Regions from separate parts of the Metabacillus sp. 84 genome, predicted to be linked through region 2. Evidence: riboswitches for the same ligand, from Rfam matches in the RefSeq annotation. Region 2 holds a riboswitch; each other region holds the start of a gene.
What was found. Region 2 has a riboswitch for cyclic di-GMP ahead of ACQCV8_RS15275 (anti-repressor SinI family protein). Riboswitches for the same ligand answer to the same signal wherever they lie in the genome.

Region 1 (9,967 bases), on a different contig from region 2:
ATGAAAAGAGGGGGATTCAGGGATGAAATTGGAAGCGCTCCCAGCGTCGAAGGGGAATCATAATCTAAAAGACTACGAAGAAGCTTATCTGAATTTTAACTGGAAAGATGCAGAGAAGAACTTCTCATGGCATCATACAGGAAAAATGAATGCAGCCTACGAAGCAATTGACCGTCATGCAGAAACCCATCGGAAAAATAAAGTTGCGCTTTATTATCGAGACCCTTCCCGGAACGAAAAATATACGTTTAAAGAAATGAAGGATCTATCCAGCAAGGCGGGAAACGTTCTGCGCCAGGCAGCCAATGTTGAAAAAGGAGACCGGGTCTTCGTATTTATGCCGAGAACACCTGAGCTATATTTTATCATTATGGGCGCAATAAAGGCCGGTGCTATTGTCGGACCGTTATTCGAAGCATTTATGGAAGGGGCCGTTAAAGACCGCTTGTTTGACAGCAGTGCCAAAGTGATTGTGACAACACCCGAACTGCTTGAACGGGTGCCGCATGATGAACTCCCTGCACTAGAGCACATTATTCTTGTAGGCGGACAGCCAGAGGAAGAGAAGTACATTCATTTCCATGAAGAAATGGAGAAGGCAAGCAAAGAATTTGAAATCGAATGGTTGAATGAAGATGACGGGATGCTGCTTCATTACACTTCCGGGTCTACCGGTAAGCCAAAAGGGGTTCTTCACGTACAGCGTGCCATGATTCAGCATTATCAAACGGCTGAATGGGTGCTTGACTTGAAGGAGGATGATGTTTATTGGTGCACAGCAGACCCAGGCTGGGTAACAGGTACAGTCTACGGTATCTTCGGTCCTTGGCTGCACGGAGCATCCAATGTTATTGTCGGCGGAAGGTTTAAGCCTGAAGCCTGGTACAATACGATTGAAGAGTTGGGCGTTTCTGTATGGTACAGCGCACCAACGGCATTCAGAATGCTGATGGGGGCAGGGGATGAAATCATAAAAGATTTTAATCTCAGCAGTCTCCGCCACGTCCTGAGCGTTGGAGAGCCGCTGAACCCGGAAGTAATCCGCTGGGGAATGAAAGTATTCAGCCACCGCATCCATGATACATGGTGGATGACGGAAACTGGAGCCCAAACGATTTGCAATTACCCATCGCTTGAAATCAAGCCAGGTTCCATGGGCCGTCCGGTACCAGGTGTCAAGGCAGCCATCGTGGATGATCAGGGCAATGAGCTGCAGGCGTACCAAATGGGAAACCTCGCGATAAAAAAAGGCTGGCCATCCATGATGAACGCCATCTGGAACAATCCTGAAAAATATGAATCCTACTTCATGCCGGGCGACTGGTACGTCTCTGGGGATTCTGCCTACATGGACGAAGATGGGTACTTTTGGTTTCAAGGCAGAATTGATGATGTCATCATGACCTCTGGTGAAAGAGTGGGCCCGTTTGAGGTAGAAAGCAAGCTTGTGGAGCATCCCGCGATTGCAGAAGCGGGAGTAATCGGAAAGCCGGATCCTGTGCGCGGTGAAATCATTAAGGCGTTCATTGCACTCAGAGACGGCTACGAACCTTCCGAAGAATTAAGCGAAGAGATCCGGACCTTCGTGAAAAAAGGTCTGGCTGCCCATGCGGCTCCAAGGGAAATCGAATTTAAAGATAAACTGCCGAAAACAAGAAGCGGTAAAATTATGCGCCGGGTATTAAAGGCTTGGGAACTTGATCTGCCCGCCGGTGACTTATCTACAATGGAGGACTGAGAAGTACTCTGGAGGAAGAAGGCAGGCTATGCACTGTCTGTCCTCTTTCCTTTAAAGGAAATTGTCCGTAAGAGGCAGTCCCATAAAAACGGAAAAAGAAGAGGCTGACTCAATTGGCCGGAGGAATCCGGCCCTGTGAGTCCCCTCTTTTTTTTGGCTGCAATAGCAGGCGGCAGAGTTGTCCCTGTATAACTCCCCTACTTTAATCATAGCTGGGAGAAAAGATGTTTTTTTCCTGAGGCTTTGTTAAAGCATTGTGTTGATTTTTCACACCTGTTGATTGGAGCGGAAGGCGTGAGACTCCGAGCTAAGAGCAGCGGGTCAGGTGAGACCCCGCAGTCGCGAAGCGAGGAGGAGGCTCACCGCCCGCCCAAGGATAAGCGAACGCCTGCAGCGGAAATCAACAGCCAAGTTTAACAGAGCTTTTCCTGAAAGCAGATTAAAAAGTGCTGCCAGAGAAATCATTCCTAACCTGGCAGCTTTTAATACTTATGAGATGGGGCATTTCCCATCTGAAGAACATCTTGTGAAAATTAACCGTGATATCTTAAATTTCCTAAAGAAGCATTACTGATTTTAAAGTAGAAGTAAACATTTTGCTGTTTCATTATTACGAGGATAGAAGGTGCCTGAACGGAATTTTAAGGCACCTTTTTTGCGATGAATTTGTTTTTTCCCTGCAGAAGCGGAATCCATCCTTTCGTTACCCGGCTGACGATGGCAGCTGCTGAATTTTCTTTCTCATTGATCACTACATCCTGAATAGATGAGTATATTTGAACGAAAATGATTGGATTTATTAAATTCAGCATGAATATGAATGAAAATGATTGTTTTTGGTTGATTTTTGTAAGGGCTTTCGTTACACTATAGTCATAAGGCACTATCAGGCTGGAGGTGCGTAAATGCTTACCCCTGAAAGACACAGTATTATTCTTGATTTAATTGATAAAAAAGAAGTAGTCAATATCCAGGAACTTGTAGATGCAACGTGTTCATCCGAGTCAACGATAAGGAGAGACTTAAGCCAGCTTCACAAAGAAAAGAAACTTAAGAGAGTCCATGGCGGAGCAGAGCAGCTTCATCAAAAGGGAACAGAGCCGAATATCGCCCAGAAATCCATCATTCATCTGGAAGAAAAACAGCGAATTGGTGAATTTGCGGCAAGCTTTGTAAAAGACGGAGACCGGGTTTTTTTAGATGCCGGAACGACCATCTTCCATATGATCCGCTTTCTTGAAGGAAAAGATATCATGGCCGTTACAAATGGACTAACTCATATAGAAGAGCTGGCGAAGTACCAAATTCCTACGTACTTAACAGGCGGGTATGTGAAGCAGACGACAAGAGCGCTGATCGGTGCACGGACCATAGCAACTTTAAGTGAGTACCGTTTCGATAAGTGCTTTATGGGAGTCAATGGAATCCATCTGGATTCAGGCTATACAACTCCCGATCCTGAAGAAGCGGCTGTGAAAACAAGCGCAATTCGCTTTTCGCAAATAGCCTATATGCTGGCGGACAGCAGCAAGTTTGACGAAGCTGCATTTTCAAAAATAGCAGATTTACATGAAGCTGTAATTCTTACAGCCAGCGTAGAAGAAGATGTGCTGGCAGAATACAGAGAAAAAACGGAGATAAAGGTTGTGGAAAGATCATGATTTATACTTGCACATTAAACCCTTCTATTGATTACATTATGCATGCTGACAATTTTAAGCTCGGTCAATTGAACCGCACGAAAGGGACACAGCTTTTTCCGGGCGGGAAAGGCATTAATGTTTCAAGAGTGTTAAAACGGCTGGGAACAGAAAGTGTAGTGCTTGGATTTGCCGGAGGGTTTACAGGAGACTTTATTAAAAACTTTCTTGAATCAGAAGCTATTTCATCACAATTTACAGAAGTTTATGAGCCTGCAAGGATCAACGTGAAATTGAAAACGGATACAGAGACAGAAATAAACGCAGCGGGCCCTTCCATTGAAATGGAGCAGCAAGAGAGCCTGATCACAAAAATGGAACAGCTGCAAGAAGGAGACTTGCTCGTTTTAGCCGGAAGTATTCCGTCCTCTATGCCATTGACGTTTTATAAAACACTTGCAGAAATAAGCAGGGCAAGAGGAGCTCAAACCGTTATCGACACAACCGGTCCCGCTCTTGAAGAAACGTTCCAATATGAACCGCTGCTGATCAAGCCGAACCATCATGAGCTGGGAGACTTATTCCGAACGAACGTAACGAGTGTGAACGAAGCAGCTTACTTTGGGAAAAAACTGATCGCTCAGGGCGTTCGGAATGTCATTGTTTCAATGGCAGGCGAAGGAGCCGTCTTCATTAATGAAAATCTCGTCTTAAAGGCTTCCGTACCAGCCGGTACATTGAAAAACTCAGTTGGAGCAGGCGATTCCGTTGTGGCTGGTTTTCTGGCCTCCTATACAAAGGGAGAGGATTATGAAGAAGCCTTCCGGACTGGTACCGCTGCAGGCAGTGCAACAGCATTCTCGGATGACCTTTGTACAAAAGAAGAAGCCGGGAAGCTGCTGACGCAAATAAAAATAGAGAAAATCGGATAAGGGGGAAGGAACATGAGAATTACAGATTTGCTGACGAAAGATACCATTCTATTAAATCTTTCATCGAATTCAAAAGAACTGGTTATTGACGAATTAGTCAATCAGCTGGACCGTGCCGGAAAATTACATGACCGTGCCGGGTACAAAGAAGCCATTCTGGCACGGGAGGCTCAAAGTACAACCGGAATCGGAGAAGGCATAGCAATTCCGCATGCAAAAACAAAAGCGGTCAAAAGTCCGGCTATCGCATTCGGACGTTCTGCAGCAGGCATTGATTATGACTCGCTTGACGGTGTGCCTAGCCGTTTGTTCTTTATGATTGCAGCAGAGGAAGGTGCGGACAATACCCATTTAGAAACACTCTCTTCCCTTTCAAGTTTTTTAATGGATCCGGATTTTAGAAAGAAATTAGAAGAGGCAAAGACGGAGGAGGAAGTTCTGGAGGCCATCAATTCAAAGGAAGACAGCGAAATGGATGATAATGAAGGGGATGAAGCTTCCCTATCATCCGAAGAGCAGCTGGTCCTTGCTGTTACGGCCTGTCCGACAGGGATTGCCCATACGTATATGGCAGCTGACTCATTAAAAGCAAAGGCTAAGGAGATGGGCGTTCAAATTAAAGTAGAAACGAACGGCTCAAGCGGTGTGAAAAATCTCCTGACTCAGGATGATATTGAAAGGGCTTCCGCCATCATCGTAGCTGCTGATAAGCAAGTGGAAATGGAAAGATTCGGCGGCAAGCACGTCATAGAGGTACCGGTTGCACAGGCGATCAGAAAGCCGCAGGAACTGATTGAACAGGCTCTGAAGCAGGATGCCTCAATTTACAAAAGCGGGAAAAGCGCTTCGCCGGATGGACAAAAAGAAAAAGGACAGAGAACCGGCTTCTACAAGCATTTAATGAACGGTGTATCCAATATGCTGCCGTTTGTTGTGGGCGGAGGCATTCTGATTGCCATATCGTTCATGTTTGGGATTAATTCCGCGAATCCGGATGATCCAAGCTATAATCAAATTGCCTATCTATTAAAAACCATCGGAGGAGATAATGCCTTTGCGCTTATGATTCCGATTCTGGCAGGATTTATCGCGATGAGTATTGCAGACCGTCCCGGATTTGCTCCCGGTGCAGTCGGCGGGCTTCTTGCTTCCACTGGGGGAGCAGGGTTTCTTGGAGGATTGATCGCCGGTTTCCTTGCAGGGTATCTCGTAGTGCTGATTAAAAAAGCATTCAGCGGGCTGCCTGGTTCACTGGAAGGCATTAAGCCTGTATTGCTCTATCCGCTGTTTGGTGTTCTCTCAACAGGCTTGATCATGCTGACAGTCGTAATCCCCCCTGCAAAAGCATTGAATGATGCGCTGAATGGCTGGCTTATGGGGATGGGAACCGGAAATTTAATTCTTCTGGGTTTGATCCTCGGCGGAATGATGGCAATAGATATGGGAGGCCCGCTAAATAAAGCAGCCTACACCTTTGGTATTGCCATGATCGATGCAGGAAACTTCGCACCCCATGCTGCAATAATGGCAGGAGGAATGGTCCCTCCGCTAGGTATGGCTCTGGCAACGACCTTTTTTAGAAATAAATTTACAAAGCAGGAACGGGAAGCTGGAAAAACAGCGTATATCATGGGCGCTTCCTTTATTACAGAAGGAGCGATTCCATTTGCAGCTGCAGATCCTGGAAGAGTCATCCCGGCATCCGTTATCGGAGCGGCGACAGCAGGTGCCCTTTCTATGCTGTTCAGCATAAAGCTTCCGGCACCGCACGGGGGAGCATTTGTTATTCCAATCGTTGAAGGAAATCCCCTTCTGTACGTAGCGGCCATCCTGATTGGAGCCCTTGTTACAGCCATAATTGCCGGCATGTGGAAGAAACCGGTTCAATCATAACAATCGAGCGGCTGCCGCTGTAAAATTTGAAAAGCCTGTCCTGCTTCCCTGTTCAGAGTTCAAAAAAGATAGTCTTTCACAATTATTCGCTTAAAGCTGAGCAGGTGCAGAAATAGGCCGAAAAATAGGCTGGGATATAACTAAAAGTGTTGTCCTTAAAGCCGAATAATTTGTTGGGAAAAAGCATGAAAATAAGAAAACCGAACTTTTACGAAGCTCTATACCAGAGTTTCAAATAAAGTTCGGTTTTTTTTAGCCGGAAACCTTTTGTCCCATCCTTTTTTTATAGTCTCAATAGAATAGGGACGAGCTGTAAGAGTATCGGGGCAAGTCTCCTAATCCTGCACCTAGTTTGCTTATTTACGGAATTTTGCTATCCGGAATTACGGCTTCTTTACCTATAAGTGGGGTCCTTTTTGATTTAGAGTACCTTTCAAGCTGATGGAGAATCATGCAATGATGCGTGTATATGCACGTTCCTGAACTGAAAGAAAGATCCTGCTGATAGAAAATAGCAAAAAGAAAACCCTCGTTCACCGGGGTTTTCTTTGTGAAAGTTTTGTTCAGAATGACTCAGGCAGATTGGCAAACCGAATAGAAAAAAGGGGAGAGAACATGAGAACGGTTTACTGTACGCATGATATTTTTATGTCTATTGTCATGTTTTCTAAAAAACTTAATAGACTAAGACATTAGAAGTAGGTAAAATGAATGGTGTACATCAGTCCGTTTTGAGCAGGAACCAGGATGATTAAGCAGGGTGAAACTGGTGAGCCTATTTGGAAATTGTCTTCAATCTGGGCGTGTGCTACAAATAATGTAAGCAGTTATTGAGTTTATGATTAGAGTACTAGTTTTTGTCGAATTACCAGCGGTTAAAGTCTTTTACCGCTTTGTAATGCTTAAATCCTTGAGCTGCAGAAAATGCATCACTTTTTGAGTGCTGTTCAAATGAGACGGTCAGAACCTCCAGCCCAGTTTCCTGCTGCAGCTCTTTTAAATCAAGAATTTGATTCCTAGACCATTGGTCCTTGGAAACGACCCGGTGAGAAAAGTCCTCCCACATAATGGCGTCTACATAATCAGCGCTGGCAGCTTTCAATGTATCCATTCCCCAGTTCTGGATGATCCCCAATCTTGGGTAGGAAGATGTAACGCTTTTAAGGAGCTGCTGCAAACCGGTCCGCTGCTTTTTTAGCTCAGCGGGCTTACTGCTAAAATAATCATCTATATTTCCGACTGTATCCAAAAAGACACCGTCCATATTCTTGCTGTATACCTGTGCATGGATTTCTGACAGAAGCAGCTGCCTGAAATGGGAAGAACCCATATTCATCAAATAGGAATCCCATTGCTTGATATAGTGTTTTTGTCCATTGCTCCGGTAGTAATCCTGGGGGAGAAGTTTCCGGATAAATGCTGTATTCCAATTATCGGCTTCCATCGAGTTGATGTAGCCGTATACTTTCGTATCGCCCTTTTTAATCTCATCGATTTGGGTTTTGGTGTACAAGAGGGGTTCTATGATCACCAGATCATAAGCTTTCATTTTTCTGATAATTGCAGGGGTAGGAGCATCGTAGTAAATCTTATAGGATTTCACGCCGTCAAGAATCCCGTTGCTTCCGTGTGACATTGCAGAGGCTGCAGTGACTGGAGACGATAAAGAGACAGTAATGGATACGGCAAAAAAGATCAATACAAAAAATTTGATTACGTTATTCATTTGTAATCCCTCCGTTTTTTTAACGAGGGATGGCAGCTTCGCAGGCTGGCGATCGGTATCTCCCATAGGAAATCTGACGACCCATGCCTTTGCGTCCTTGCTTTTCAGCAAGTTTGCCCATCACCTTAGGCCTAATCATATCAGCCTGTTTTTGTAAGATCAACCTATTTTTTGCCGAAAGTAGTGATTCTTTTGATCTATAATCAGTCGAAAACAATACGAAAAGTAATAGAAGCATTTTCCCTGACAGGATTAAATGCAGCAGCCATTTTCTATTTTAGCGAAAATCTTCCTGCACTTGGCTTGTTTGTCTGGCCTGTTGCTATTGTACTGATTTCTCTCAGATACGGCATCTACCCCGGCTTTATTCCTTTTTCCGGTGCAGTGATCACCACGTTGTTTTACGAAGTTAACCAGGGCGGAGATTTGTATTTATTTTTTACAAACTTCGAAAGCATATTAACGCTTCTCCTGTATTTTTTCCTCCTCCTTTTTACAGGTCTGTCACGTAATTCCCAGCAGGAACGGTATTCGGATTTAACAACCCTTTATCAGGAGGCTTCAGAAGAAAAAAGGCAGTTGAAAGAGGCACTTGAAGATGCACTGGAAGTAAATCGGCTGTACAGGAAACGGTTTTTAGAATCCGAGGATGCATTTTCGGAAATGTATGATATGGTTACGGCTTTGAATTTCACAGATTCTGATACGATTTTTAATGAACTGGTCAGAATCGTGCAGCTGAGATTCAGAAGCAGCCAGCTTGTTTTGTATTATATTTCTTCTCAGGGACATTCCATCCGCTCAAAAATCAACACAAATAAGGTGGGAAGCCTAAAATCGAATTACAGGGGAGAAGACGTTCCTGGACTGATCAGCAAGGTGATGAATCACTCTCCCCGCGTTCTTTTCAAATCGGCTGATGAAGCCGATGATTCTCCAATGATTGCAGGCCCTGTGTTTGTAGTCGGAGAGATGAGGTATGTGATGGCACTGAATGGTGTAAAGCTTGAGTCATGTACAGCCCATCACATTCAATGGCTTGACTGGTGTTTGAAGTGGGCAGGAAACAGGCTTAGCTTTGCTTACAAATACGAACAGGAAAAAAATCATCTCGAACGTTATGAGGGAACGGGGATTTATAAGCTGGCCTCCTTTTTTAGAAAGTTCAATGCGGAGCTGGAAAGAGTTGAAAAAATCGGCCAGCCTTTCGTAATTTTTGAAATACACACGCCAGGTTTATCCATAGGGGAGATTGATCTTACAGTTAAAAATCAGCTAAGGGAACTTGATTCAGCGGGGTGGGATGAAGAGACGGATATTCTTTATGTTTTGCTTCCCGGTGTTGAACCGGCTTTTGAAGCGTCTGTAAAAGCAAGGCTTCAGAATGCACTTCGGAAGGAGGCGGCTCCAGTCAAATGATTTGGATGTTTTTTTTAGGTATTCTGCTGGGAGTTATTGCTGCCGTTTTATCTCGCCGCTATGCCAAAAATATGGAACGCAGCCAGCACGGCCTCCTTTTCCTTTGGGTGCTGCTTGCATGCGCTGTGCCCATAATAGGATTTATAGGAGGATGGGCTGTGGTGTACGTCTTCCGTAAAAGGCAGGATGGAACATTTATGGAAGACTACTCAACCTATATCCATAATAAGGTTTACAATTTTGAGAGCTTAAGAGAAATGCTCAAGCAGGACCGGCATTTATTATCTGCTGAAGGACAAACGTCAGAAAATTCTTGGATGATAAAAAGTCTTTTGCTGAATATGTCCAATGAGAAAAACACTCATCAGGAAAAAATCATAAAAAAAGGGCTTAGCCATCCTGATCAGGAGGCGGTTCATTATGCTGCTACGATAACCAATGTGCTGCAGGACCGGCTGTTAAACCAATTACAAAAATTAAAAATAGAGAAATCACCGGAACTTCCAAACAGCTATGAAGTGCTTCTTGAATCCTATCAGGAGTACCTATCAAGTGATTTGCTCTCGTCCGCATTGCGGGAAAAGACAGAGAAAGAGTATGAGATGTTTCTAAAGGAGGC
Region 2 (9,967 bases):
GCCGCTGCCCCACCAGCTGGAAGTGGCCAAGACAGTCGTCGAAAAGATGAACGGCAAAGCCATTCTGGCAGATGAAGTAGGCCTCGGCAAAACCATTGAAGCCGGTCTGATATTAAAAGAGTACATGATCAGGGGACTCGTCAAAAAAGTACTGATCCTTGTCCCTGCCTCCCTCGTGTCACAATGGGCCAGGGAATTGAACCAGAAGTTCTACATTCCGGCCATCGAACAAAAGAAGAGCTATGTATGGGAGCAGTGTGATGTTGTCGTCTCTTCCATCGACACAGCGAAGCGCAGCCCGCATCGTGAGATCGTTTTAAGCCAGCTGTATGACCTGGTGATTATCGATGAAGCTCATAAACTGAAAAACAGCAAAACCAAAAACTATGACTTCGTCCTGAATTTAAAGAAGAAATATTGTCTTTTGCTGACAGCTACCCCAATCCAAAACCGGATTGAGGAAATTTTCAACCTGGTTTCTCTTTTAAAACCCGGTCATCTCGGAAATGAAGCCTATTTTACGGAAGTCTTTTCAGCTAAAAACCGGTCTGTCGAGCATCATGAGCATCTTAAGGAGCTTATAAACAAGGTTATGCTGCGCAACAGGCGCGGTGATACAGGGATTGACTGGCCGAAGCGGATTGTCGAAACCATCTCCATACAGTTTTCAGAAACAGAACAGCAGCTGTATGATCAGCTATCATCCGTTAAAACCGCTATGGCAGGAGCCGTCAACACGTTTTCGATCATGACACTTCAGCGCGAGGCCTGCAGCAGCCGGGAAGCCGTTTATATGACCCTGAAAAAAATGCTCGAGCGCCGCGAAGATGAAGGGTCTCCTATACCTGCCCCGATGATCCACGATCTTCTTCAAGCGGTGGATGCGGTATCTAAAAACAGCAAAGCTGAAAAAGTTCTGGAGCTCATCCAGCAAATCAATGATAAGGTTATTATCTTTACAGAGTACAGAGCAACTCAATTGTACCTTCAATGGTTTTTAAAGCAGCATGGCATTTCCTCTGTTCCATTCAGAGGGGGGTTTAAGCGGGGGAAAAAAGATTGGATGAAGGACCTGTTCAGAGGAAATATTCAAGTTTTGATTGCAACGGAAGCAGGCGGCGAAGGAATCAATCTGCAGTTTTGCAACCAGATCATTAATTATGACCTGCCATGGAACCCGATGAGACTTGAACAGCGGATCGGCCGTATTCACCGGCTCGGCCAGGAACGGGATGTTCATATATACAACCTGTCTACCAAAAACACCGTGGAAGAGCATATTCTAAAGCTGCTGTATGAAAAGATTGATTTGTTTGAAAAGGTTATAGGACAGCTGGATGAAATTCTGGCTAAATTGGAAATCACAAATTTTGAAGAACACCTTCAGGATATCCTCTTTCACTCATCAACGGAAGGCGAGATGAAAATCAAAATGGAAAACCTGACCTCAATCCTTGATTTCGGCAAGCAGGAAACAGAGGAACAAAAAGCATCCGGCGGTATTTAAAAAGGAGGGAACTGCATGAACCAGCAGCAAATTTATGGATTGCTAGAGAGATTTTTCAAAGCGAATTATTGTGACGTCTCCGGTAATGGTGCCGGGTCTCTGGCCATTCAGCTGACACCGGACATGGATAAAGAGCTGATGAACCGCCCTTTTTACTGGCATTACCTGGAGAAAACCGGCGGAGAGCCCAACCCGATGAAACTTCATTTGCTCACAGACCGGGACGCTGAAACGGAAAGTGAAAAACCTGAATTTATTCACTTCGGCTCTCCAAGGCTGCATCAGATTTTTCGTTCTGCACAAAAGCTCGGCTCTTTCGCTCGTATGTATGAAAAATCGGCTGCAATCCAAGGCCAGCAGCCTCTTCATCCGTGGCTTGGGATAAATATTACAGTCTCTTATCAATGTGACATGAAAAAGGACGTTGTCTATTCCATCGGGCTGCACTTAATCAGCGGAACCATGGTGGAGGGTTTTCAGGACCGGCTGAACGAGCTCGTTCTGACACCGACCATCCCCGATTTCAGCTTCACCCTCTCCCCTCTGATCCTGCCTAAAAGCGGGATGCAAAGGATCAGGACACATATAGAGCAAAGAATTTCAGAGGATGACCATACATGGGCAGAAGAAGCGAAGCAGCGCTGGAATGCTGATTTAATGCTCCTGCACCATTTTTATGAGGACATGGAGGAAAAGCCGGAAGTGTACGAGCTGGAGAAAGGTGCGTTGAAAGACTTATATGAACCAAGAATACATATTTCTGTCAATAACGGGGGTATTTTTTACCTGAACGAAAAAACAATTTTTTAATAATATCGGCTGAAAAAACAAGAATATTAAATTATTTTTCAATTTCGACAGCTTTCGGCAACTTTTTTCCATCCTGCTATTTATAATCATAGTACAAAGGTTACCTTCCCAGCCATGGACCAAAGTATTAGCTCAGACGGAATGATAGCTTTCACCAGTCAGACAAAGGCAAACCTGCTGAAAGGCAGCGACGCAAAATCACGGGTCTAAGGTTGCCGGAGGCAATGATGATCGCCGGATTGCCTGAAATACATACGTATTTTAGGAGGAAAAGGGATGGAAAATGTTATGGTCAAAGAAGAAATGGATTTGGACTTGGAATGGAAGGATTTAATCAAAGCAGCATTGGAAATGGGACTAAGCAAAGAAGACATCCGCACCTTCCTTCAAACGAATCAGGATGAAAGAAACAGCTGACAGTTTGTCGAAAAAATTTTGTCGATTTTGTTCGATTTACCGAAGAAAACCCTTCGTTATATGCTATAATGACTAAGGGAAGGTGATGTTATGATCGGAGAACGCATTCGCAAATACCGCAAAGAAAAAAACCTATCACTATCTGAACTAGCAGACCGAGCAGGCGTTGCAAAATCTTATCTGAGTTCGATCGAACGTAATCTCCAATCCAATCCATCGGTACAATTTTTGGAGAAGGTTTCAGCTGTGCTTGGTATTTCTGTAAACACCCTGTTGAACGGAAATACGGACGATGCATATGCGAGCCAGCTTGATCAGGACTGGGCATCACTTGTTAAAGAAGCTATGCAATCAGGAGTTACAAAAGATCAGTTTCGTGAATTTCTGGAATTTAATAAATGGCGGATTAATCAGCCAAAAAAATAAACGGTCAGGACACTTGTCCAGGCCGTTTATTTTATGTACTGTCTGATTTTTGCTGGTGAAGTTCTTCAATTTTCAGGATTGCCTGCCAAATGGTTGATATCGAATAAATAATCAAAAGAATCCCCGGTATGATCGCAAGAAGGGCTCTCCCCTCTTTTGACCGTACATAGCTGCTGATGTATCCTGCATAAGGAATGGTCGACCCCGTGTATTCAGCCACTACATTTTGCGCCAGAACCGGGTCTGAGTCCTCAGATTGATTGTGATCCCCTTTGGTTCGGTACACAGCTTGACCGCCGCTCATTGTTTTTCCGGTAATTCTATGGGTTGCCAGATCCTTTTCATTCATCCAGTATGTGATGACATTCCCCACTTCAAAGCGATTCATATCACCGCCCGTTTTCACCGCGATGACAGACCCTGTTTGAATTCCCGGTTCCATCGATCCTGAAAGAACAGTTTTCAGCTGATATCCAAAAACTTCAGGCTCCCCTCCCGATGCTTTCGATGAAAAAACGGCTATCGCAAGTCCGGCAATGATTAGAAACAGCAGCATGGAAAATGCCCGGCCGGCAAGCTTCATCGAATGGCCTCTTCTTCATCCTCTGCCTGTTCTTCTAGAAGTATATCTCTGTTATCTTCATGTTCCGGACTTTCGGTTGTACCCTTTTCGCCCTTTGGCTGCAATGTTTGAGCCATTTCTTCTTGTTTCTCCTGTGTCTCAGGATCTTCAGACTTTGCCCGCTGGTCATCCTGCGGCTCAGGATTTACTCGCTTTGCTTTCTTTTCATCCTGCGCCTCTGGATTTACTCGCATTGCTTTCTTTTCATCTTTCGTCTCAGGCTTTGCTTCTTGTTCATCCTCAATTTCCGGATTCCCGCATGCAGCTGCCGTTATTTTCCCGCTGCTCGTCCAAACCGTTTTATCTTCTTCTCCCTCATAGCCAGGGCGCTGGGCAATTTTTGCGTAATAGGTGCCTGGCTCCTCTGTGCTAACCATAATTTGCGCGGACCTGTCTTCTCCGATTTCCTCCAACGAACCTTCCTCGATCACTTCGTCATTCAGGTAGATGCGGTAATCAGTGCCGCCAGTCATGGCAAACCCGCTATTTTTTACGGAGAAAATCACTTGCTTTGTTTCGCATACCAAATTCTCTGTCTGTTCATAGCGGAGCTTGCTGCCATCCCACCATGATCCCATTTGAATTCCGATCGTCTGCTGACTGTCCTTGCTGAAGTAGGCCTGGACAGGGGATGAAAAGACGCCTGCTGCAAGAAAAGCGGCGCATACGAATCCGGCCGTTTTTACAGCGCCCCTCTTTTTCTTGTGTTCTTTGTCCACCGGTATCACCTTCCATGTAGGTTAAGTGCTTCCTCTGTCCGCTAATCAAAAACAGAACGGGAGAGGGGCTGCCTCATCCCGCTTATGTAAAATCGTCCTGAATCCATTCAGCGCTTATAGCTCTTGTCCTTTTCCCTGCCGGCCGTCAAATGTCCATTTAAGCTGAAGAGAATCGCCTTGGAACTGATTTTGATCCTCATCATTATCAACGAATTCAAACTGGACGAACAAGTCATCGGTCGTTCCTGCTTTCAGTCCTTTTTTCTTTTCAAAAAGAGGTGTGAAAACATTGCTGGAAACAGCGTTAGGATCCATTTCCTTTAATTCTTCCAAGGTTGTGCTGTAAATGACATCATTCAGCTTGTCTGCATTATAAAGGAAGTTTACCTTAATATGGCTGCCTAGGTCCTCCGTGTTAGCTTCTTCGCCTTCTTTGTTCACAACTGTATAATCTGTAGTCAAAAGTACCTTCTTAATGTCGACCGTTCCATCGTTTTGCAGCTTGAATGTACGGGTTACATAATCTCCCGGAGCCATGTCCTTCACATTCACAACTTCAGTCGGAACCGCATTTAAGTCAAGTGTGCCGGCAGCAAATGAGCTCGTTGCCTCTGCTCTGTCATTGAAATAAGCATATGTACCCCCGCCGACCAACGATAGTCCCAATGCTGCTGAAGCAATACCTAACCCTAATTTCGTCTTGATCCCCATTTTACATTCCTCCTGTTTCCTGTGTATGTGATCTCTTATACCTAAGCCCTGTCACGCCTTCGTCCATTCTTTTGGACCAAACATGAAACCAGCCTTTGCAAAGAGGCTCAACCGGTGGTGCAGCTTTTAATTTTCACCTATTTTGTTTAAATATTCCGACAAATATTACCGCGAGGAATTCATCTCATCTGTTATGACAAATTATTTATGATTTGGGATAAAATTCTTCCTTCTTTCCTCCTTAAGTGTAGCAGTCGCCTAAATTCGGCAAAAGGTTCTTTATACCAATAAATCACCTCATCCATTTGTATGATTTTTGAAGTCCCCGGTTTAATAAAAAGCATGAAATCAATGTTTTCCACTAAAATTTTTTACCCCATGAACCAATGGGTCCGGTTCTTTCGGCATTGAAATGGAATGAGTCTACCTAAATAAAAAGAACCCGGATTCTTTTCCAGGTTCTTCTTTATGCATATAGAGAAATGACAGGCTGATCTGACTCGGATTGTGCGTATTTTCCATTAACCGGTGCGATTTTACGCTGGCCGCTTACTTTCAGAACCCGCTGGAAGGTAAGATCATTCGAACAGGAAGGGCATATCCATTCCCCGCCGCTGTAGCTGCTGTAAGAAGACTTGGCACAGCGGGGGCACACTTTTTTAAACATTTCCATCTCTCCTAAACTGTGACATGAAGAATCCAAGTAGAATGAAGGACCAGTACAAAGGAATAGAGGATACACGCTCCGTACGTAACCCCCTTTAGGAGGGTCGTCGTTTTAATTGGGAGGAGAAAGACCATGAAAAAGAGGAGAAAGGAAAACAGAAGCTTGACTCCGATAAAAGCGGCCGGACTCCATTCATACAGCCCTCTCATGATAGGATTGGCTTCCTGTATAAAGCCCAGCTCCAGCCCGGCTAAAGTGATGAAAAGATCTGCGGCATTGACAACAGCCAGATAAATGAAAGCAACCTTCAATGGGAGCAGCTCCTTCTGAAAGGCATATTAGTTATGCTGAAGCTTATGCATTCTTAGGTTCCTCAAGCCTTGCAACAGCTTTCCATATAGTTAATATGGAGTACCCGATCAGCAGCAATCCGGGAACAATGAACAAGAGTGCGTTTCCTTCTTTAGACTTAGCATATTCAATTAAATAGCCGATATACGGAACTGTGAAACCTGTATAAGAGGCTGAAACGTTTTCTGAGAGCACCGGTGATGAATCCGCTGATTGGTTATTGTCCCCCTTCGTTGTATACATCACATGCTCTCCGCTCGTTTTCCGTTCAATCACGCGGTGGGTAACAAGAGTCTGTTCATCCATCTTAAATGTAATCACATCTCCCTGCTCAAACCGTGTCATATCGCCGCCTGGCTGAACCGCAATAACCGATCCTGTCTGAATTCCCGGCTCCATCGAACCGGACAAAACGGTTTTAAATTGATATCCGAAAATTTCAGGATCCCCTCCTGAAACATTTGTTGAAACCACTAACAGAATCATGCCTGTAAGCAAAAGAAACAGAAAGGCGGACATAAGCTGGCTAACGATTCGTTTCACTGCTTTCATCTGCAATCTCTCCTTCGTGATCCGTGATTACTTCAGATTCAGAACGGGCAGCAGGTTCTCGTCCAGCGGATAAATCTGCAGAAGCTGGCTCATGCGTCTGCTTCAATCCCGACTCATCATCGAATGGCTCCGTACCTTCTTCCGCTGTCACAGAACATCCTTTTACTTCTACTGGGTGGCTGCTTATAGAGGCAGTCTCTTTGTCATTGCCTCCGTAGCCCGGCCGTTGATCCACTTCGAATCTGTATGTGCCGGCCTCACCCGCTTTGATTGAAAGAGGAGCCGTTTCTCCCGTTTTTACTGCCGGAAGGTTTCCATCCTCAATCATTTTTTCGTTCATATATATTCTGTAGGACGTACCATCAAGCATCGTAAATCCCATATTTTGGATAAGCGCCTTAATCTCAGCAGGCTCTCCGCAAACCGTTAACGCATCATTTACCGGAATGTCCATAAAGCTTAATTCACTTTTATCCCACCAGGAACCCATCTTGATTTGAATGGACTGCTCATTCCCGTCAGTAAAGTAAGCACTTGTTGGGGAGGTTATGTAAGTGAGGAATAATATCAGAAAATAGGCAATGAACGAGCATTTTAACAGATGATTCACCTTTCGCCGAATGGTCTCCAGCCCCTGTTCTTCTATGGGAATAATTGAAGAAAGGAGAACAGGAAGATCCTGCCCTCCTAACCCTGCTTGTTACAGTTCTTCACCTTTACCGTGCTGTGCTTCAAACGTCCATTTAAGCTCCAGCGCATCACCCTGGAATTCATTTTGGTCTTTGTCGTTCTCCACAAACTCAAATTGAACGAAAAGGTCGTCTGTCGTTCCGGCAGCCAGGCCTTTCTTTTCCATCATTGGAGTAAAGACGTTTTTATCGATAGCATTTGGATCCATTTTTTTCAGTTCACTCAGCGTTGTGCTGTAGATGACATCATTTAGCTTGTCTGCATTATAAAGGAAGTTAACTTGGATGTGCTTGCCAAGGTCCTGAACGTTCTGATCAGCACCGTCCTTATTCATGACCGTATAATCTGTCATCAAGAAGACTTTTTTGATATCCAATGTCCCTTTGTTTTCAAGCTTAAATGCTCTGGTGGCCCAGTCACCGGGCTTCATGTTCTCCAGTTCAATAACCATTTCCTCAGGGCCCACAGCCAAATCTAAAGTCCCTGCTGCAAACGTGCCTTTAGCATCTGCTTTATCACTGAAGTAAGCATATGTACCGCCGCCAACCAATGTCAGACCAAGTGCTGCAGAAGCAAGACCCAATCCCAATTTCTTCTTCATGCTCATTGTAAAGTCCCCCTAAAAATTGATTTATATTGAACTTCCAATACTTCAGGAAGAGTCAATCACTGCCAGTCTATCTTTCTCCCGCGCCTGCTGAACAGCAGCCTAAAGGAGATGTAAAGCAAAGCGGTGCCAGGCAGAATCATCAGAAAGATGCCGGCTGCCCTGGATTGAATGGCTGCGAACAAAAAGCCTGCATAGGGGATCGTGATTCCTGTGTACACCCCTGAAATGTCTTGAGCAAGCACCGGTTCACGGTCCGCACCATCGTTGGCATCCCCTTTTGTAACATAGGAATCTCCCTCAAGCACCTTATCAATGCGATGAGTAATGAGGATTTCTTCTTTCGTTCTGAAGGTAATGACTTCCCCTTTATTAAATGTTTCTTCCCGATCCGGTTTTCTGATTAAAATCATGGATCCTGTCTGAAAAACGGGTTCCATCGAACCAGATAAAACATTCTTTAGCTGAAAAGGAAGGAATTGGTGCGTGTTCCCAAGAAGTAATAAGTAAAACACAATGCCTAATACGAATGTGAATCTTACAGCATAAAAAATGACTCTTTTTTTCATTCAGGCAGCACACCACTGTTCTTAATTAAGAATTTCTTACTATGATTATATCTTATGGCCTATTTAAAAGAAAAATCTCGAAAAATGCCATTTAATTCATTTTAACGAACGTTTTCGTTCGTTTTCTCGAATATCCTCTCTTTTTCTAACAATTTCTTAATTTTATTAAGAACAATTTGTTTTATATAATGAACGAAAGCGTTGCATTTATTGTTAAGAAGGAGTTCATTATATGGAAGCTGTCGGAAAAAGAATTCGCGAAATCAGGCGTCAAAAAGGCTATTCACTCAGTGAGCTTGCCGAACAGGCAGGTGTATCAAAATCGTATTTAAGCTACATAGAACGAAATGTTCAAAAGAACCCCAGTCTTCAGTTTTTAACCAAAATATCGGACACGCTGGATGTCGAAGTAAATGAACTGCTGGGGGACCCTGAGCCAAAGGGCCAGCTCGATGAAGAATGGAAGGCATTGATTGAGAGAGCCATTAATGAAGGCATGAGCAAGGAAGAGTTTGAAACGTTCAGAAATTATGTCAGATTCAATAAATGGAAAGAATCCAAGGGGGAAAAAAATGATGACTGAACAAAGACTTGTTTCAGAAAAAGAGTGGGTTGAACTGTTAACGGAAGCCAAAAACTTGGGACTGACACCCGAGGAAGTACGAAGCTTCCTATTCAGCAAAGAACCAGCAGCAGCACATTAAACGATTCGTTCTCTTTTGGAAGCAGGTGGTGTTATGGTAAAAATCCTGGCTGCGGCCATCCCGGTCCTGTACATTGCCGTGATATGGATTCAATCCAGCTATTCAACGGAAGCCATCATTCTTTTTCTTACAAAAGGGATTGACCGGGTGGCCGTGATTGAAGAACCGGCATTGCCTATTATTCTATTAGGCACCCTCTTTGAACTGCTTCATCTAATCGAATTCGGGATCTTGTTCTTTCTGTCCGTTCTTGCCCTGCAGGCTTTCGGCCTCTCCTCTAAAAGGGCAATCCCGATCGCCCTCTTCATTGCCGCCGGCTACAGCGTCATTGACGAGTGGCACCAATACTTTACAGCAGGCCGTTCCGCCTCATGGACAGATCTTCTGAAGGACTGGGCCGGCATTGTCATCGTCTGGTTACTCATGATCCGGCATGAGCGGAAGAAAAGACAGAGAAGAAGGGCTGAATGGAATACAAGGCTCAGGAAAAGGGCATAGCAAAAACAGCCGGTACCGCTAAACGAAATGCGGCACCGGCTGTTTGCTGTCTGTATATCTTTAATCATTCTTAACGGCTAACCTGAACCGCCTCTGCCTGATTCCCAAGCAGACGCC
Region 3 (9,967 bases), on a different contig from region 2:
ATTGCCGGGGCGGGGGCGGCGGTGACGGATGGCGAGGGCGGGGATGGCGGACGGGGGCTGGTGACGGATGGCGAGGGCGAGGGCGGATGGAATTGCGGGGCGGGGTCTGGCCCGCTCCGCTTCACCGTAAGTGGGGACAGAGACCGTTATCCGCCAGCCCTTGCGCGGGAAGGGGTTTGACTGCCGGTGCCGGAGCTTTAGCCTGCTAATGGACTGCGGGCCAGGCACGGTGCCCGACCCCACTTGCTTCACCGCATGTGGGGTCAGAGACCTGGTACCACAAACCCATGGCGCTGTAAGAGTCGTAGAGGCGGTGCCGGAGCTTTCGTGCTTTAGCAGAGCGGGGGTCGGAGGCAGCCAGGCCGCAGGTTCAATATTTAAAGGGTCTGGCCCGCTCCGCTTCACCGTAAGTGGGGACAGAGACCGGGATCCGCCATGCCTTGGGCGGGAAGGGGTTTGACTGCCGGTGCCGGAGCTTTAGCCTGCTAATGGACTGCGGGTCAGGCACGTTGCCTGACCCCACTTGCTTCACCGCATGTGGGGTCAGAGACCTCGTGCCGTAAACCCTGGGCGCTGTAAGAGTCGTAGAGACGGTGCCGGAGCTTTCGTGCTTTAGCAGAGTGGGGGTCGGAGGCAGGAAGGCTGCAGGTGCGATATTTGAAGGGGCGGAAGCAGCGAGACTCCAGGTGCAATATTTGAAGGGGCGGAGGAAGCGAGACTCCTGGCGCAAGTGGTGAAGATCTTGAAGGGCAGTACAGTGCCTCCGACCCCCGGTACGGTGAAGCATCAGGGGACAGAGACAGACGTCTCTCTTCCCTTTCATACCAACGCTTCTGGCGATTGGGGGACGGAGTGAGTCTAGTAGACATAATCGGGGTCGGAGGCAGCGACCAGCGACCCTGCAGGTGCAATGTTCGAAGAGTCTGGAGGAAGCCAGGCTGCAAGCACGATATTTGAGCGGAGATCGGAGGCACAGAACAAAAACCGCAACAAGAAATCTTGAAAAGCCGTCTTTCGCACGCTAGGTACAAAAAAACCCCGGCAGCATTCACCCGGGGTCAAATTAGTTTTTCTTATAGGTCATGGTGCGTTTGTTGTATTCCAGATAGTAGCCGTTGCCTAAGATCAGTTTGTTTCCTTCTGTTTTGACGATTTCAAATTTTTCTCCTGCCTGGAGCTTGAAGATTGGAAGGTTTTCGCCGTATTGGAACATCATGGAGTTGCTATTCAGCTCTACTGTTCCGATGGAAAAAGTTACAGCGCCATTTTTCTGGATTTTGTAGCCTTCTCCAACGTCGTAGCTTTGATCATCGTAGCTGTAAACCTTCATATTTTCACCGGGCTTCAGCGTCCGGTATACGGAGCCGTCGGGTTTGAGAATGGCAGCCTCTCCCATTGCGTATACTCTTCCGACGTATGCGGATACCTTGTGGGGCTCGTTATAAATATAGTAGTCGTTCCCTATATGGTAATAGTTTTTATACGTTCCATATACACGGTACGAAGAGTCGGCCTTTAGCTGTTTGACCGGCACCATGGTGGAGCCTTTTTTCCGATAGAGAAGAATGGTGTGCTCGGAATAGACTCTTGCGACCGGAAAGGAAGAGTTGGTGGATGAGACATTCGGCAGGGTGAGCTCTCCCGGTGTTAGGATATGATCCTTTGTTAAATCCTCCGGCCGGATTTTCCATAGGTTGGACCGGCTGTTGTAATAGAGATTTCCTTGGCTGTCGTTGGCTAGCTGGAATACATCACTTGTCCGGTAGCTTGTGATTTCCAGGCTCTCGATATCCACCTTGAACAGCATTCCCTGGAATGTTCCGTACAGGTTTTTGCCCGATGGGTCGAGGAGCAGGCTTTCGGTTTTGTACATGCCTTTGATCTGGTTTGGTGTGATTGGATATAAGCTTGGTTTTTCCTTTTCAGGGTCGTAGACAAGCAGTTTATTGTCGACGATTCCCCACAGCCTTCCATCGGGTGTGATTGTTAAGGCTGAAATCTTTACGGCATAGCCGCCCGGAAGCTGAATGACTTTTTTTCTGTATTTGGGGCTGTTTGTGTCAACAGCATAAAGCTGTGCGCTTTTGTTGGACAGGTTTCCGCTGCCGTCATAGGCGCTGGTCGCAAAATACAGGATGTCTTTTTGTTCGCTGTAAACCATGGCGGACGCACTTTGATTGTAGGAGAGTTTTTCTTTATAAGAAATTTTTCGTTTGTTCACATCATAGACGAGGAACATTCCTGTTTTTTCTCCGCGTTTCGGAATGGTTCCGGCGTAAAGTCTTTCTTTTTCTTCGTCTCCTGCCAGCGCCTTTGGACGGTCCTGCCCGCTGTCTCCGAGATTGATGATTCTTTTAGGATTTTCTCCCGGTACCCAGTTTTTGGCGGTATCGTATTCATAGAGGATGGCGTTCGGATAGACTCCAAAATACATTTTCTTTCCAACGGACGCCATGTCCTCCACCTGGCCGACGCCTTTGTACATTTTTGTTTCTTTGGATTCAGGGTTGTACACTCCCAGCTTTCCGGAGATAAAGCCGGAGCTGTAGATGTTTCCGTTAACTCCCTGGCCGACGTTATAAATATCCACAGCCTGGGAAGGGAGATTGAGCATGGTGTCCTTGTATTTATCTTCTTTTAAATGATATTGATAAAACTTCCCTCCGTTTGCCGAGAGGCCGACAAGCTTAGGCTGACCGTCTATCGAAATGATATCCAGAGAAGCGGCTGTTGCCGGTAGATCTGAATTGACTTCCTTGCTTTTTCCGTCCTTTGGATTCAGCTCGTACAGCTTTTTCTTATAGCTGTAAAAAACTGTATCCCCGTCCCATGCTTGGGAGATCCCTCTGGAATCCGCAGGGATTTCATGCTCAACCTGATCATTTTTCGTGTTTATGACTAAAAGCATACTTTGGTTTTCCATCTTGGCATAGACTCTTCCGCGGGATAAATTCAGGTCGTACACGGATGCATCCTTTTGATACTTTTCCGGAAGGATGTTTGTCTTCTGGTTTGTGTCCAGATCCCATTTTATCAGGGCGGCAGGAGATCCTACCCCTACATAAAGAGTGTTTGTTTTTTCATCGTATTCGACACTTCTCGCGTACCGCCGGCCTTTCATTACCCCTCCGAGACTTTTAAAGCCTTCTTCTTCGCTGTAAGTAATAACAGATCCGCCATAGGAGGTTACCCCAAAAATCCGGTTGGACTTTTTATCGTACGTTAAATCCCAAATGGTGGTGTTGGAAGTGGTGGTTGCTTTTCCAAGATCCGTAATTTCTTTCGTTTCCGGATCGTAGCGGTACAGATGCTCATTCGGGGTGGATCCAACCCAGACACGGTGCTGGGGATCTATTTCAATGGACCAGGCCGCAGAAGCGCCCGGGAGTGTTTCAATATCCACGATTTTCTCTGTCTGAAGGTCAATCACTGCAAGCTTGGCAGGCTCACCCTGCAGCAGGGCGTAAAAACGAGGCTGGCCATATTGATCGAGTCCCGCCTTTCCGCGTATCACATTTACATACTTAACCTGAGGACCAAGGTTCTCAAAAGGTCCTCCTGTGGCCGATGCAGGAAAGGTCAGCAATGAAATGAGGAGCAAAAACGAAAAAAATAATCGAAGTAACTTCATGAAAATCCTCCATAACGATCAATATTGCATCATTGGATCTTTCAACTATGTTCTGCATTCAGCTGAAAAATTATGTCAAAATCGTGCAAGGTCCGGAGAAATATTCAGCTTGAAACAAGCAGCTGACCGTAAAAAAACACAAAAGCCCGTGAGATTCTACCTTCTGTTTTATCGCATGGTCCTGTTTCCTTAATGATATAACCCTTTGCTGTCTGTGTCACTGTTTACCCATAAAGAATAATTCAGCAAAGAAAAGTCGGCTTGCCGGAAAGAGCCCTCTGACTGGTCAAAAAGACTTTCCAGTATTTTCACATCTTCCTTCAGTCTTTTTATAGAGGTGTAGGCCTTTCGTTTTTGGCTGGAATGGAGGTGGAAGTGGATGTACTCCCTGATGATGGTTTCATCAATATGCTTTCCGCTGGTCAAATTTGTGTAGTTAATATAATACTGGCTGAACAATTCCAGCGCTTCCTCTGTCTTCGGGTTCCGTTTGATGTTTTTCTCTTTCATTAAACCCGTCAGTTCCCGCCTTAAAGTCTGATACCTTAATTGTTTGTTGTTTCGAATTCTCATGTTCGGTTCCCGATACAATGGCTGATCCTCCATCAAAGTTCATTTTGTTCTCGAATGTCTGGGATGATCTACATTGAGACGAAAGCCATCTTTTTCTGAAAGGCTTCGTTAAACACGGCAGGCGGATTCGCTCTTGCCAGGTTAGCGGCAGCGGGTGAAAACCAAATGTGTGTTTGAACATAGCCTTTCCGAATTGCAATTGGCAGCCTGACAATCCTGGCATGAATGCTTTAGACTCATGGCTTTGCGTCCTTATCTTTCAACAAGTTTGCCTTTTACGTCTGCTCCAGCTTCCCTGAACACGAGGACTATTATACTACAAATGATCCGGGAACCGTAAAAAAGGCTGGCAATTTAGCCAGCCTTTTCCTAAAATGCCATTATTGCTGTGAAGCGGCGTCCGTGATGCGTCCTTCTCCGCCTTCTTTAATCTCTGGATTCGTTTTTACGTACTCGCTGAATGTTTCCCAGTCTACGTAGCCAGGCTCGCTTACACGGCCTTCTCCGTATGCATTTTCAAATACAGTGTAGTTGTCTCCGCCTGCAGCTGTAAAGGTGTTGGTCGCTACTTTGTACATTTTTTCAGGGTCAAGAGCGGCATAAGCATCTCCGTCTCCTTTCACTTGAACGTCTGTGACACGTTCTCCGGCAGGTTTTGTGCTGTCATACGTGAACTTCATGCCGGCAACCTGAAGGAATGCACCGGATTGAGCTGGCGCCGTATCGACACTGTGCTCCAGAGCTTCTTTAATTTCTGAGCCCTTTAAGTCCATGATGGCCAAGGAGTTTCCGAAAGGCATAACGGTCAGGATTTCACCCATCGTAATGGTTCCCTGATCAATGGAAGCACGAATTCCGCCGCCATTTTGAAGAGCGATTACAGTATCAGGGTCGATTGTTTTCGCTTTCGCAAGCATACCGTCGGTGATCAGGTTTCCTAGGTTCGTTTCTTTTGTTCGGACATTATCACGTGCACCGTCAAGAGCAACAGGTGTCTCGGCTACCTCTTCGTTTTTCACTTCTTCGATTTGAGGCTTGTACTTATTAACAATTTCCATCGCTTCAGCATCATCTGCTTTCGCGCTTACATCAATCAATTGCCCTTCGTGTGAAATCACTTTTCCCATGTAGTCAAATTCCACATCAAGAGATCCAAGGAAGTCGCTGTACTGGTAAGCCTGAACGATTACAGTCGGTTCTTCTCCTGTTTTGTCAAAGACAGGTTCATCAAGACGTGTATGGGAGTGGCCGCCTACGATGACATCCAATCCTTCTACTTCCTTCGCAAGGGTTACATCGTTGTCGCCGCCGCCATCTTCATATCCAATGTGAGTAAGGGCAACAATTTTGTTGATTCCTTTTCCTTCAAGCTCTGCTACTGCTTTTTTCGCTTCTGCGATGTAGTCCTCGAATTTCACGCCTTCTCCCGGGCTGGAGATAGTCGCTGTCTCAGCAGTCGTCAAACCAATGATTCCCACTTCTTCGCCATTGACTTCTTTTACGATGGCGCTGTAGGATTTTCCGTCTTCAGGAGCTTCGGAAATCGTATCGCTGTGAAGGTTTTTCATGTTTGCATCATTTGAGAAATCTACGTTTGCACTGACAAATGGAAATTCAGCTTTTTCTACGAAACGGGCCAAAGGCTCTGTTCCAAGATCAAATTCATGGTTTCCGTACACCATCGCATCGTAGCCTGCAAGATTCATAAGCTCAAGGTCTGCTTGTCCCTTAAATTCGTTGAAATATAGAGTTCCAGAGAAAACATCGCCGGCATCAAGAAGAAGGGAGTTTTCTTTCGCCTCTCTCATTTCTTTAATAGCTGTAATTCTTTTTGGAGCTTTTTCAACATTTGCATGTGTATCGTTGGAATGAAGGATGGATAGATCGAAGCTTGCAAACGCAGCGTCAATCTCTTCTTTCAGGCGCTCGATTTCCTCCATGATGGCAGGATCAATGTTTTCTTCTACCTTGTCTGCATCCTTCTTCAGTTCTGCAGAGTTCGGGAATAGGGCTAAAAGTGCGTTTGTAATTTCCTGATCCTTTTCTTCCAGCTTCTCTGAAATTTCGATCATTTTAAGTGCAGCTTCTTTATCATTGTCAGAAATAGCCTGATCTGCTTTTAGATTGTATTTGAACTGAGTAAGGTCAAAGCCAACCAGCTGATAAGCTACCTTTGCAGGAAGGATGTATTCGGATCCCATCGCTTCGCGGACATTGGAGCGGTATACTTTTCCGACGAGCTTGCCGTAGTTTTCGGTTTGATCAATCAGGTCAAAATACGCGGACTGCATTTCTTTGCTTGGAGTTTCGCTGTATTGTGCGCGGAAATCATTGGTGGCCCGCTTAAGTTTTTCTCCGTATCTTACAGCATCGAAGTAATAGGCGGCGCGCATTTGACGCTCAACAGCCATTTCAAGGCGTTCTCTAAGAATGCGTTTGATCCGCGGGCTGGACACTTCATTAATAACGTCCCAGCCTTCTTCGATTGCATCCTTGGTCAAGTTGTATCTCGCTTCGAATTCAGGAGTGATTTCAGGTCCGTTCGGGGTAACATTGGTGTAGTATCTATGCAGGGAGCTTGCAAGAGTTTCGGCTTTATGTACGGTTTTTGACGCGAAAGTGCCTGTGGCAGCGGATGCCGGTGTGGCTGCTAAACCAGAAGAAAGTACGGCAGCTGCAATACCCGCAGTTAGTGCTTTGCTTTTGAACATTCAGATATTCCCCTCTCAAATTAAAAAATGGTAAAACGGATTTATTAAAGCGGTTTCGGTCCCAACTAAAATTCTATCGCAACATCAGAGCTGTTTCTATGAGAAAATTGTAAATTAATTGTTTAATTTGTAAACAGATTATTATATTTACAATAAATTAGGGACTTTCAGCAGGTCGCTGACAAGGGGATAAAGCGTCAAAAAAAGAGCTGTCCGAAAACGGATCAGCTCTTTTTCATGATTATTTTATTCCATAATAGCTTTTGTACACATTTAAAACCGGGACTTTATACGCGCGTCCATTAACGGTCACTCTTCTCAAGTCCCCATAATCTTTTAATCTCTTTCTTACCCATTCAACTCTTGCTCCGTTTTTCGGTCCGTGATAAAGAGGAAGAAGCTTGGCCGCGCCTCCTGCTGCATGCGGCGCAGCCTGGGAGGTGCCGCTGAGATTTTTATAGGAGCTCTTAAAAACGGTAGAACGAATGTCCACTCCCGGAGCAAGAAGATCGAGGCTGCTTCCGAAGCTTGAAAAAGAAGCAATTCTGTTAGTTTGATCCACAGCACCGACAGAAATGGTATAGGGGGAGGACGCCGGATACTCGACTCGCTTCCCTTTATTTCCGCTTGCCGCAATGATGACAACACCTTTATTGTAAGCACTTTTTAAAACCTGCTCGGTTATTTCATTCCTGCCGGATTCGTCGCTTAAGCTTACATTAATGATGTCCGCTCCGTTATTGGCGGCCCAGGCGATTCCGGCTGCCTGGTCAGAGGCGTAGCCCTCGTCATTTTCATCTAACACTTTCACAGCTAGCAGTTTAGCTTCAGGGACCATTCCTACCGAGCCGAATGTATTAAAATTCGCTCCGATAATGCCGGCAATATGTGTTCCATGCTGAAGCTTCCCGGTGTCAGGCGCCATCCCCCGCTTTTCGCCATTTATGAATGAAACCCTCGAGATGACCCTTCCCTTTAAATCCTCATGCTCGGCAATCCCGGAATCTACGATGGCAATTTTGCAGGCACAGGGCTTAGAGGCGAGACGGTGGCTTTGGGAGTTTTTCACTCCCCATGAAATCTGCTGCGAGTAGCGCGGGGCTTTAAAGGCAGCGGCTCCCGATGTTTTTAAGTCGTGCTGTGCAGAGATAATGACCGGGTTCTTTTTTAGCTTTCTGATGGATCCGCTTCCTGTTAAAACAGCATAATGGCGGCCATCCAGAGAAAAGGTTTTTGTGATTCTCCATGGCTTCAGCTGTTCTTTAACCTGTGAAGGCTCTCCTTTGAGTTCGGCCAAATAGCGGAATGAAGCTGCTTCCGCTTGCTGCGGCAAATAGACAAAAAACAAACCGGAGACACAACATACAATCATGAATCTAAGCAATTTCCCCATTCTCAGCACGCTTCTCTCTTTTTCATTTTGGCGACGCAACAACCATGCCCTTTGCTTAATAGTAATCCGAAAAAATAAAAAAAACCAGATGGAAAATTTCCATCTAGTTTCGGTTAAGGATTGGTTTGCGGCCGACAGAGTAATATTCTACCGGATGCTCTGCTGCCTGCTCAAGGGAGTAGCAGTTGCGGCCGTCGAAAATGACCGGCTCATTTAATTTTTCTATATAGTCCTGGAAGGTCAATGCTTTCACTTGCTCCCATTCCGTTACGATCATGGCAAAATCCGCTCCGGTGATGGCTTCTTCCGGGCTGTCTGTATAAAGGGTCTCTGCCGGAAGCAGCTTTTTCGCATTATCTGCCGCGATCGGATCGTACGCTACGACTTCGGCACCTTCATTGACAAGCTCGTGAGCCAGTGTAATGGAGGCCGCTTCACGCATATCATCCGTGTTCGGCTTAAAGGCAAGGCCGAGCATGGCGACACGCTTTCCTTTTAAATTACCAAAGCGCTCTCTCGCTTTGGATACAAGCATTTTCTGCTGCTCTGCATTCACCTGAATGACAGATTTCAGCAGGTTGAAATCATGCTGAACATAGCTTGCGATTTGAACAAGGGCGCTTGTGTCTTTCGGGAAGCACGAACCGCCGTAGCCAATTCCCGCTTTCAGGAATTTGCTGCCGATCCGGTCATCCATCCCCATCCCTGCCGCAACATCTTCAACATCCGCTTCTAGCTTTTCACAAAGGTTCGCAATTTCGTTAATAAAGCTGATCTTCGTTGCAAGAAATGCATTGGAGGCATATTTAATCATTTCAGCGCTTCGGATCCCGGTCTTAAAAATCGGAATGCCGAATGGGCGGTTGATTTCCTCCAACAGTGCAGCTGCTTCCTCACTGTCTGCTCCAATGACAATCCGGTCCCCTTCAAAGGTATCTTTTACCGCTGAGCCTTCACGGAGAAACTCCGGATTGGAAACAGAGTAAACCTTGTAATCATCTTTAAGATGCTCTTTAACGATGGACTGAACCCGTTCATTTGTTCCAACTGGAACGGTGCTTTTGGTTACGACGACTACATCATTGTTGATGTTATTGGCGATATCAATGGCAACTTGCTCGACAAAACGCAGATCTGCCTGTCCGTCTTCACGCTGAGGCGTGCCTACCGCGATGTAGATTGCTTTTGCCCCGGCAAATGCGTCCTTGTGCTTCGTTGTAAAATGCAGTCTTCCTCGCTCGATGTTTGCCTTCATCAGTTCATCAAGGCCGGGCTCATAGATTGGGGACAAGCCCTGTCTCATGCTCTCTACCTTTTTTTCATCAATATCCACACATGTTACTTCATGTCCGATTTCGGACAGGCATACTCCTGTAACCAGGCCGACATAGCCTGTTCCAACTACTGCGATTTGCATGATGTAAAATCCTCCATATTGCTGATAGCCTCAGCGTATTTACTTTTTCACTATTTCTTTTAAATAGCTGTTTACCTGATCTCTTAGATCATCGCGCTCAAGGGCAAAATCAACAGTCGCTTTAATGAATCCGAACTTGTCTCCTACATCATAGCGCTGTCCGTCAAAATTGTAAGCATAAATCGGCTGTGTTTCATTCAAAACCTTCAGTGCATCTGTCAGCTGAATTTCACCGCCTGCAC

Region 1: another riboswitch for cyclic di-GMP. It lies ahead of ACQCV8_RS05330 (putative glycoside hydrolase); the one in region 2 lies ahead of ACQCV8_RS15275 (anti-repressor SinI family protein).
Region 3: another riboswitch for cyclic di-GMP. It lies ahead of ACQCV8_RS02345 (swarming motility protein SwrAA); the one in region 2 lies ahead of ACQCV8_RS15275 (anti-repressor SinI family protein).

Annotation. Positions count from the first base shown of each region.
Region 1 is NZ_JBNILN010000002.1:145,913-155,879, forward strand. It holds gene acsA (acetate--CoA ligase) at 23-1,738, shown strand; gene ACQCV8_RS05315 (DeoR/GlpR family DNA-binding transcription regulator) at 2,644-3,399, shown strand; gene pfkB (1-phosphofructokinase) at 3,396-4,310, shown strand; gene ACQCV8_RS05325 (PTS fructose transporter subunit IIABC) at 4,323-6,203, shown strand; gene ACQCV8_RS05330 (putative glycoside hydrolase) at 7,069-7,929, opposite strand; cyclic di-GMP riboswitch class I at 7,966-8,057, opposite strand; gene ACQCV8_RS05335 (hypothetical protein) at 8,101-9,348, shown strand; gene ACQCV8_RS05340 (hypothetical protein) at 9,345-9,967, shown strand, end outside.
Region 2 is NZ_JBNILN010000009.1:96,021-105,987, reverse strand. It holds gene ACQCV8_RS15285 (DEAD/DEAH box helicase) at 1-1,507, shown strand, start outside; gene ACQCV8_RS15280 (YqhG family protein) at 1,523-2,317, shown strand; cyclic di-GMP riboswitch class I at 2,475-2,564, shown strand; gene ACQCV8_RS15275 (anti-repressor SinI family protein) at 2,594-2,734, shown strand; gene ACQCV8_RS15270 (helix-turn-helix domain-containing protein) at 2,825-3,160, shown strand; gene sipW (signal peptidase I SipW) at 3,192-3,743, opposite strand; gene ACQCV8_RS15260 (hypothetical protein) at 3,740-4,501, opposite strand; gene ACQCV8_RS15255 (TasA family protein) at 4,616-5,212, opposite strand; gene ACQCV8_RS15250 (hypothetical protein) at 5,679-5,879, opposite strand; gene ACQCV8_RS15245 (DUF5658 family protein) at 5,891-6,190, opposite strand; gene sipW (signal peptidase I SipW) at 6,234-6,782, opposite strand; gene tapA (amyloid fiber anchoring/assembly protein TapA) at 6,757-7,392, opposite strand; gene ACQCV8_RS15230 (TasA family protein) at 7,483-8,079, opposite strand; gene ACQCV8_RS15225 (signal peptidase I) at 8,139-8,648, opposite strand; gene ACQCV8_RS15220 (helix-turn-helix domain-containing protein) at 8,881-9,231, shown strand; gene ACQCV8_RS15215 (anti-repressor SinI family protein) at 9,221-9,352, shown strand; gene ACQCV8_RS15210 (VanZ family protein) at 9,386-9,850, shown strand; gene ACQCV8_RS15205 (ABC transporter ATP-binding protein) at 9,921-9,967, opposite strand, start outside.
Region 3 is NZ_JBNILN010000001.1:462,801-472,767, forward strand. It holds gene ACQCV8_RS02340 (hypothetical protein) at 1,064-3,631, opposite strand; gene ACQCV8_RS02345 (swarming motility protein SwrAA) at 3,821-4,222, opposite strand; cyclic di-GMP riboswitch class I at 4,403-4,487, opposite strand; gene ACQCV8_RS02350 (5'-nucleotidase C-terminal domain-containing protein) at 4,585-6,915, opposite strand; gene ACQCV8_RS02355 (S8 family serine peptidase) at 7,157-8,347, opposite strand; gene ACQCV8_RS02360 (UDP-glucose dehydrogenase family protein) at 8,412-9,728, opposite strand; gene galU (UTP--glucose-1-phosphate uridylyltransferase GalU) at 9,765-9,967, opposite strand, start outside.